Regions from separate parts of the Bacillus sp. ISL-35 genome, predicted to be linked through region 3. Evidence: predicted binding sites of a transcription regulator. Region 3 holds the regulator's gene; each other region holds the start of a gene.
The links. Region 3 encodes Rex, which represses fermentation and respiration genes when NADH is low (regulators of the CRP and FNR family bind a similar motif). Its sites were predicted from a motif close to TTGTGAAATATTTCACAA; they were not measured.

Region 1: ric (iron-sulfur cluster repair di-iron protein) is a predicted target of Rex. The motif match lies at 1,615-1,632, and genes of this name have one in related genera.
Region 2: J7E38_RS15600 (DoxX family membrane protein) is a predicted target of Rex. The motif match lies at 2,265-2,282, and genes of this name have one in related genera.

Annotation. Positions count from the first base shown of each region.
Region 1 covers NZ_JAGGQK010000002.1:184,149-187,427, forward strand. The annotation lists gene cls (cardiolipin synthase) at 1-792, shown strand, start outside; gene ric (iron-sulfur cluster repair di-iron protein) at 847-1,545, opposite strand; gene J7E38_RS04150 (molybdopterin molybdotransferase MoeA) at 1,769-3,034, shown strand; gene mobB (molybdopterin-guanine dinucleotide biosynthesis protein B) at 3,028-3,279, shown strand, end outside.
Region 2 covers NZ_JAGGQK010000011.1:80,624-83,902, reverse strand. The annotation lists gene J7E38_RS15615 (DUF5381 family protein) at 1-315, opposite strand, end outside; gene J7E38_RS15610 (GNAT family N-acetyltransferase) at 463-1,365, opposite strand; gene J7E38_RS15605 (hypothetical protein) at 1,319-1,612, opposite strand; gene J7E38_RS15600 (DoxX family membrane protein) at 1,675-2,190, opposite strand; gene J7E38_RS15595 (YhcN/YlaJ family sporulation lipoprotein) at 2,498-3,184, shown strand.
Region 3 covers NZ_JAGGQK010000025.1:5,605-8,883, reverse strand. The annotation lists gene J7E38_RS22310 (GNAT family N-acetyltransferase) at 64-591, opposite strand; gene J7E38_RS22305 (CPBP family intramembrane glutamic endopeptidase) at 827-1,558, shown strand; gene J7E38_RS22300 (YdiK family protein) at 1,562-1,762, shown strand; gene J7E38_RS22295 (redox-sensing transcriptional repressor Rex) at 1,787-2,443, opposite strand; gene moaC (cyclic pyranopterin monophosphate synthase MoaC) at 2,471-2,965, opposite strand; gene J7E38_RS22285 (ABC-F family ATP-binding cassette domain-containing protein) at 3,147-3,279, shown strand, end outside.

The DNA of each region.
Region 1 (3,279 bases), on a different contig from region 3:
AACCACAGGAAGATTGTCATCATTGATGGCGAAATTGGATTTGTCGGCGGATTGAATGTAGGCGTGGAATATCTCGGTGAAGATGAAAAGATCGGATTTTGGCGTGATACCCATATGATGCTGACTGGAGAGGCTGTCTATACTCTTCACAATGTTTTCCTGCTTGATTGGGAATATGTCAGCGGTGAAAGGGTCCTTGAGAACCATATAGCCGAGAAAAAGCCACATGAAAGCGATGAATTGGATGGTGCGATCCAGGTAGTGCCAAGCGGGCCGGATACACAGCAAGGAATCATGAGTGATTTTTACTACACGATGATGTCCTGTGCAACGAAGTCGATTTGGATTGCCACTCCTTATTTTGTTCCTGATGAAGCGATACGGACGGCATTAAGAGTGGCTGCAGCCAAAGGAATAGAAGTAAGGATCATGGTGCCGGAAATCAATGATAGCTATCTTACCCAGTATGCCAGCCGCTCATACTTCTCGGAACTGCTGCGTAATGGAGCTGAGATTTATTCCTATAAAAAGGGGTTCTTGCACCAGAAGGTTATCATTGTCGATGGGAATATCGCTTCGATTGGGACGGCCAATATGGACATGAGGAGTTTTCATCTTAATTTTGAAGTGAACGTCTTCCTGTTTGGAACGAGTTCAATCAGGGATCTTGTAGCACATTATGAGGCGGACCTCGAAGATTCAGAGAAAATCAATGCTGTCCAATATCATAAGCGGGGACTTTGGGAAAGGACGAAGGAATCCTTCGCCAGGCTGTTTTCAGGTGCATTATAGATTGACCAAAAAAATGACCCCATCAGGAGAAAAGGGGTCATTTTTTTAATCTTATTAGGCAATAAATCTCGGGAACAGGATATTATTTTCAAGATGTACATGCATGAATGTGTGTGATTCCAGAGCTTCAAGCCGCTTGTAGACTAAACGGTATGTTCCGCATGCATCGATCGGCGGATTGAAATCCTCTGTGATATCGCGTAATTGTTTCAGTATGGAGCCTGCATGATCATGTTCTTTCTCCAATTCCTTGATTTCGGAAATGATCCCTTCTCGCTTTTCAACGTCAGCACTTTCAAGTTCCAGAAGCAACGGGAATACTGTGGCTTCTTCTTTTGCTGTGTGCTCTAGTAGCTCTCTTTTTAATTCATAGAAAAGTTCATATACTTTCAGCAGTTCATCATGGCGTTCACCATGGACTTTCGCAACTTTGGTTACATATGGGCTTAGCATTTTAAGTTCTTCCTCAAGCTCACGGTGGTATTTATTCTTAATATGCTCAATCAAATCTTCAGAGCTTGTCTCAGTCCATACCTCCATGTTTTCGGCGGTGCCATTATGTTTTTTGTACAGATCTTCAAGCTGAAGCATTATTCCAGGGACATCAAGTTCCTGTTCCAGTGCAGCTTCTGATAGAGGGCGATTGCCGCCACAGCAAAAGTCTAGTCTGTTTTTCTTGAATAAATCACTGGATTGAGGGAATATATTGACAATATCTTTAACTAGTGAATGTTGATCAAAAGGCATTTTCATTTTAAAAGACCTCCAATAAAAAATGTATACTGTTTACATACTCAGCATAAAGGAAAAGTAGTTACTACTTGGTGATGTGTATCACACTTCACAAAAAATCTACATATTTTTAAAAGTTTTTATGAGAGAATACTGTGAGGTTTGTTATGTATTCATTTTTACATTACTCTTATAATGAAAAGGGTAATCAATTAAAGTTAAGCCTGCAATAGGAGCTGATTATATGTTAGAAAAAAGGAACCCTATCCCAATCGGAGAGGCAGTCAAGAGAGTAATGGAGCACAAGAAGAGTGGCTCCACTGAATATGTTTCAATCAATGAGAGTTACGGACGCTATTTATCAGAGGATCTGAAAGCGACTAGTGATGTTCCGCATTTTGACAGAGCACCGTATGATGGCTATGCAATCAGGTCAGTCGATTCAGCGGAAGCTTCCCAAAACCAGCCAGTCGAATTTGAAGTGGTGGACCATATCGGAGCAGGAATGCTTACGGATAAAGAACTTGGACCTTTCCAGGCTGTCAGGATCATGACTGGGGCCCAGATGCCAGTTGGCGCCGATGCTGTGGTCATGCTTGAACTGGTAAAGGAAGTCGAGCGTGATGGTAAAAAATATATGGAGACGAAACGCAAGCATAATAAAGGAGACAATGTTTCCTATCGCGGTGAGGATGCAAAGGAAGGGGAAGTGCTGGTCAAAAAAGGTACGTTCATCAATCCTGGAATCCAGGCGATGCTCGCGACTTTTGGCTATGCTCAGGTCCCCGTTGCGAAAAAACCGGTGATTGGCCTTTATGCAACCGGCACGGAACTGCTTGATGTCCATGAGCCGCTTGAACCGGGAAAAATCCGCAACAGCAATTCATATATGATTTCCACACAGATCCTCAGGGCAGGAGCTGAAGTTAGATATTTCGGCCAGCTGCCTGATGACTTTGATACCTGCTTTGATGCAGTAAGCAAAGCGATTGAGGAAGTGGATTTGTTTATTACGACCGGGGGAGTTTCCGTAGGGGATTATGACTATCTGCCGGAAATTTATGCAAAGCTTGGAGCGGAAGTCCTGTTCAATAAGGTAGCGATGCGTCCCGGTAGCGTGACGACGGTTGCCCAGATGGATGGCAAGCTGTTGTTTGGCCTGTCTGGAAACCCTTCTGCCTGTTATGTAGGATTTGAGCTGTTCGCCCGGCCGATCATCAGGACGATGCTGTTTACCGATAAACCGCATCTTAGGAAGGAAATGGCGATTCTGGATGCCAATTTCCCTAAGGCAAATCCATTCACAAGATTTGTCAGGAGTGCCCTGACAATCGAAAATGGCAAGCTGGTAGTAACACCGAGCGGTCTTGATAAATCGAATATCATCATGAGCTTAGCGGGTGCTAATTCACTTATGATTCTTCCGGGTGGAACAAGAGGTTTCGAAGAAGGAACTGAAGTCGAGGTCCTGATGCTCGAGGACCATGTTGGCAGTGACTGGCCTTGGTAAAACCGGTGCTGTTCCAGGTGGCAGGATATCAGAACAGCGGGAAGACGACACTCAGCCTCAGCCTGATCCAGCAGCTATCTGCAGCTGGCCTGAAGGTTGCCACCATCAAACACCATGGACATGGAGGTAAACCGGATATAGCAGAAGAGAAGGATTCCGGATGCCATGTGAGCGCAGGAGCAGCCGTCTCCCTTATTGAAGGCGGAGGCAGGCTCGTCCTTCAAGCGGAAAATGGGCAATGGTCC
Region 2 (3,279 bases), on a different contig from region 3:
TTTTTTCAATAATCCAAGATAGCTCGATGATCCTCTCCAAAAATGGTAAAAGCCTTTAAGTGACTCAATCTCCGCTGATTGCAGGTCTGATTTGATCCATCCATCCTCAACTACAAAAACCACTTTTGGCTTGATCAAATAAATCGCCGCACGAAAGAAAATCGGGACAAAGAACATACATCCGATTCCCAATGCTATCAAAATCCAATTAATATTCAGGACGCCAAACAGCAATGCCAGCAAACCCGGAACCGCGAAAACCGCTGACCCTAAAAATTTCACGAACAGCCTTCTCCGCCTCATCACTACCTTCATACTTTTGCCACCTTCCCATAGACATTTATAGGAAAATTATAAGCTTTCAATCTCTCTTTTTCAAAAATTTACCACAAGAGATTATATAAACCTACCTCCTGAAATATACTGCAAAAAAACCCGCCCTCATCTCGAAGGCGGATGCTTTTACGATCTCAGTTCGAAATAATCCATTGTGGATGTCTCTTCAAAACCGCATGATTTATAGAGATTGAGCGCATTGGAATTGTCTGCCGCTACCTGCAGCATGATTTCCTGCGCGTTCGCTTCTTTTAATTTTTCAATCGCCAGCAACAATAGTGACCGCCCGTATCCTTTGCGACGGTGCTCCGGCAGTACGCCAAGGCCAAAAATCGCTCCAAGCTTCGAGGTCAGCTGCAGATTCACTTTCCCGATGATTTGCCCGTCTTTTTCAACAAGGTACGAAGTCATCCCCCGCTTTTCCTCTTCCTCGGGAAGAATCATATCCTCGGCTTCGACACTTTCTCCGATATCGTTAAAATAAATCACATTCTGCCTGGCGATTTCCTGCGCATCCGCATTTGTCGCTTTCCTGAATGTCAGACCTTCCAGCTTCTCTGTCGCAAAAGCAGGCGCTACTTTTTTCAAAAACATCTCATATTCCGTGTGCTTATATTGTGCTCCACTCCCAGCAATAAACCCTTGCCCGGCAGCCGAATTGCGATCACTTAACAGCAGCATGCTCCCTGAATCCCTGCGTTTCCACTCATCGACAACAAGCTTAAACAACTTTGAAAAAATCCCCTGGCGCCGATACTCCGGATCGACCATCCCATTAACTTCCCATGGTCCGCCAAAGCTGCAAATGCCAATATAGCCAATCAGGCTTTCCCCATCGAAGTACATGAATTCATTCACCGCCTGAATGCCCTTGTCATTTCCGCTTACGCCCAGTTTATAATCAAGCTCCAGCTTTAAAGCAGTGCGGTCATGTTCGCTGCATCGCTCCTGGAGCTGGCCGATGATTTCATAATCTTCTCCATCAATACCCTCTTTTAATTTGATCCACGGTTTCCCGATTTTCCTCACGGGCAGCACCCCATCTGTATAAAATCCCCATAATAAAGGACGTAACCATGATAACAAGCGGAGCCACCACACTGCGGTCCAGCCCTTCCATGATTCCAGCCACCATGATCCCCACCAGCATGAAACCTGATAGGATACAATAGAGTAAAGACTGGTCCTTCTTCTGTTTGGTCGTATATTTTATTCGCTTAACCAGCGGTTCACACCTCTTTGTTCTAAGAAAAATATCGCACTTACCTGCCACCAATAAAAAATGGCTCCCTGTCATACCGGAGGCCATTTCTATATAAAAGGGGGATGTTACAAAGGTTAAGCAGCGTTGCGTTCGACGGCTTCTCCGCGTTTGAATACTGTTTTGCGGATGAATGGAACAACCCAGCGGTCAAGGCCGTATTTTCCAGCGTTGAAACCAGCAGCCAGGATGATAAAGCCGAAGAAGATGTCAGTTGGGTTGTGAGATACAGTTCCGGCAAGGAAGAAGCTGAAGTTCATCACAAGGCCGAAGAACATTGCGGCAGTTGTCAGTGTTCCAAGCAGCAATCCAAGTCCAACTAGGAATTCCCCAAGCGGCACGATTGTGTTGAAAATATCCACATTCGGGATCGCGAAGTTTTCAAGGAAGTTCACGTACCAGCCGTACACCATATGTCCGTCTGGACCTTTAACAGGGTTTGCGACCGCTCCTTTTAAAAATCCGCTAGCGTCAAATCCAGGGCCAGTCAATTTACCCCATCCAGCAGTCATCCAGTTGTATCCAAGCCATACCCTAATGACAGTCAATATACCAGCAGCAACATTGTTTTCTCTTAACCATTTTGCAAACATGTTCCTCACTCCATTAAGTTAATTAGTATTATTACACTTATAAGATATCAAATTAATCTTGAAAATAGTGGGTTTTGTGAATGAATTCACAATTCCGTTGAAATCTTTTGAACGAATGGTGACAATGACGTTTTTAGGGGGCTCTTTTTAAAAAGGGGGTCTTTCCTTGACTGTTGCTGACCGTCTTTCATTTGCGTTTTATCAGAATCCGGTCTTGCACCTCAGCAAAAATTCCTTCCTCCCTCCTGCATATCGCTCCAACTTCTAGACATCATAAGGATGACTAAACCAACTAGGAGTGATCAGGATGAAAAAATCAATCATCATCGCTGGATGCGCTGTTTTTACAATGGGCTTGGCCGGATGCGGAGCGAATAACAATGCAGCCGATAACAATCGTGACCAGCAGGTAGAAATCAACCAGGTCAGACGAGGTCCTGTTACTAACGAAGGAAACGGACTTCAGCTTGCTGATCGCACGGAACGCCAAATTGAACAGATGCCAGAGGTTGATGATGCACGGGTCATCATCTCCGACAACAATGCGTATGTTGGTGTGAGACTTTCGGACAATAACATCGACAACGATGGAAATGCACGGGTTAATGACGCAATGGATGGCAACGGCAGGACTTTCGCCGAAAATGGCCGCGTTGACCAGGATGACACCTCAGCCGGGAATGATGGCATCATTGACGGCCAGGGCGATGCTGGGAAAGACCGCAGGCATGCCGGCAATGACGGTGCCAATATATCGGGCAATGACATGAATGGAACGGCCCGCAATAATGGCGAGGACTTCACTTTATTGGAAAAGCAGATTGAGCAGAGAGTCCGCCAGACCAACAAAGGGATCGACAGAGTTTACGTTTCCGTTGACCGCAACGCTTATAACAGAATGGGAACATTCGCCGATGATATCCGCACCGACAGAAATAGGGATGGCCTATTCGAAGACTTCCGCAATTCGATGGACGATCTCTTCGGTAGATAAAATCAAAAGCATAGGATTTGCTTCCTATGCTTTTTTGTTGCCCATAAAACTGGATTTGCTTCCTATGTTTTTTTTTGTTGCCCAGTAAAACAGGA
Region 3 (3,279 bases):
TTCATGAAATTTTACGATGATCCAGGTGCTGTCGAATGCTGTAGAAATCTCCTGCTGACGGCATCATTTACTGGCTTGGTAAAGGACATGCTTCTTCAGCGGACTGCCCTGATCTACTCTCGGGTGATGAAATGTTTTAACAGGGTTCATGCCGATTTTTCTCATGACATTGATAGAGGGTTTATTGATTTCAGCAGTAAAACTGACGACCTCGCTAAAGCCGAGCTCATTGAATCCATATTCCAGACAGGCCCTGGCTCCTTCTGTTGCATAACCTTGGCCCCACGCGTCTTTTTTCAGCCTCCAGCCAATTTCAATACATGGGGTGAAATCTGCGTCAAATGTTGCCCTATGAAACCCGATGAAGCCGATGAACTCTTTCGTTCTCTTCTCTTCAACCGCATATAGCCCAAAGCCGTATTCCTTGAACTCGGCAAGAATCGACTGATAAAACTTCTCAGTTTCTGCGGAAGATAAAACACGAGGAAAATACTGCATCACATCCTGATCTGCATTCATTAGGCAAAAGTGCTCTAAATCTGCCGCAGACCAGTTCCGCAAAATCAGTCGTGGCGTTTCCAAATAAATCATTTGTACCTCCAATTATTCTCAAATTGAAAATGGCACCTTAACCGGATACAGTAAACCCGAACAAGTAACTTTTTCATCCTGGCCCTACAATTTGAACTTTTAAATCATTTACTAGTAGAATAAAGAGAGTGTATATAGTAAGCAAAGCGGTCCCCGTATTTTATTTTACAGGCCAGCATATTATTACGTAAAATTTCAGAACATACATTTCTGCATTATTAAGGAGTTTTTTCAATTGAAAAAAGAATACTGGTACGTCCTTATTGCCTATATTGTTATGCAGCTTTCAAGTCTTGTCGGGGTGCCACTCATTGCTTTGATCGGTGCTGCGATGGGAAAAAGCCTGAATGAAATGCAAACCCTCGCGATTCCATACTGGCTCGTAACCAGCTTTTCGCTGACACTCCTGATCATCCTGCTGATTTTAAGGAAGGAAAGAAACATAAATGCTGATTTGCGCGAAGCATCTTCGCCGGCAAGCTCGGCGGCATGGGCATTCGCCGGGGTATTCCTGGCCCTGTTCGCCCAGTCGATTGCAGGCAGCATTGAAAGCATGCTTGGAATTGAGATGGGCTCGGAGAATACACAGGAAATCATCAAGCTGATTGAAAGGTTCCCGGTTGTGATCCTTGTCAGCTCGATCATCGGTCCGATTCTGGAGGAAATCGTCTTCCGGAAGATTATTTTTGGCAGCCTGCACAAGAAAATGAACTTCTTCTTGGCAGCCTTGATCAGCTCCGTCATATTCGCACTGGCCCATATGGAGCCGGAGCATGTGATCCTATACTCAGCAATGGGCTTCACCTTTGCGTTTCTATATGTAAAAACAAAGCGGATCATCGTGCCAATCATCGCCCATGTTACAATGAATACAATGGTTGTCCTGCTTCAATCCGTATTCAGGGAAGACATTGAGAGAATGATAAAAGAAGCAGAGAAAATTCAAAGCTTTATTGGGGGATTTTAAGTCATGAAGCAATCGCCTATGTTTTCAGGCATTGTCTACATCTTGTTAGGCAGCTTATTCACCTATTTCGCCATCCAGAATGTCAACGATACAGGCTGGGGATTTTTCAGTTATTTGCTCGTCCTGCTCGCCACCTTTGACTTCGGTTCCGGCATCAGGATGATTCTGTTTCATTTCAAACTTAAACAAATGCAGAAAAAATAGCTCCTTCATCGAAGGAGCCATTTTTTATTCTTCTGATTCACTGTCTGTCGGATAATGTTTCAAGAAATAAATCAATGATTGCAGTTCTACTGCCAAATCAATATGATGGATCCTGATCGAAGACGGCACATTCAGCCTCGCCGGCGTAAAGTTCAGGATTCCCTTCACATTCGCCTGTACAAGTCTGTCTGTGATCGGCTGTGCCACTGTTGACGGCACTGTCAGGATTGCCACCTGGATGCCTTCCTCAACCACAACCTTATCGAGATCATCCATGTGATAGACAGGCACATCGCCAATCTGCGTCCCAACCTTATCTGGGTCGACATCGAAGGCAATTTCAATTTTCGTATTATTGTTTTTGGAAAAATTATAATTCAAAAACGCCGTTCCCAAATTACCAACGCCAATCAGCGCAACCTTCGTGAGTTCATCCTGGTCGAGCGTCTTTCGGAAAAAAGTCAGCAGGTAATTCACATTATAGCCGTAACCCTTTTTACCCAAAGCCCCGAAATAGGAAAAGTCCCTCCTGATCGTAGCCGAATCCACTTTTACCGCTTCACTCAGCTCCGCGGACGATACCCTCTGCTTGCCTGAAGAATGCAAGTTCAATAAAAATCGGTAATATAGCGGCAAACGCTTAGCAGTTGCCTGCGGAATCTTCATAGCATCATTCGTCATTCTCCATCCTCCACCCTGTTCGTATTTCTATTTTAACTTCTCATCTCTCTTAAAATCGCCGTTTTTCCCGCCGGTTTTTTCCACGAGATAGGTCCTGCCGATCACCATGCCTTTGTCGACGGCCTTGCACATATCATAAACAGTCAGCGCGCATGCTGCTGCTGCTGTTAACGCTTCCATTTCTACCCCTGTATTCCCTTTTGTTTTAACAGCTGCAGCGATATTTAATATATAGTCATTACCATTTTGCTCCCAATCAAACGAAAGGTCAATGCCTGTTAATGGAATCGGGTGGCACATCGGGATGATCTCTGACGTCTTCTTGGCCGCCATGATGCCAGCAACCTGCGCGACTGCCAGTACATCGCCTTTTTTCATTTTATTTTCAGTAATCCTTACATATATATCTTCATTAACGGTGATGCTTGAATGGGCGACTGCCGTACGGACCGTCTCCGGTTTTTCACTGACATCGACCATCTTCGCTCTTCCCTCTTCATTAAAATGCGTAAATTCTGCCATGTTCAAGCTCCTTTCAACCAAATAATACACTATTTTCCCAAACTTGTGTGTGAACTTTGTTTCTATCTTCACATATAGAGGAGGAAATTTTTCATACCTTACCACCCATTGCAGGCCGCACATATTGCCGAGCCCATAGGATTGGGTTACACTATCCCTAAGGCATTAGAGGTGAAAAATAATGATTCTATTACAAGTCAATCAGCTATCAAAATATTTTGCGGCTGATCTTATTTTATCGAATATCAAGTTTGAAATACAGACCAATGACCGTGTTGCCCTGGTCGGCCGGAACGGGGCGGGAAAATCCACCC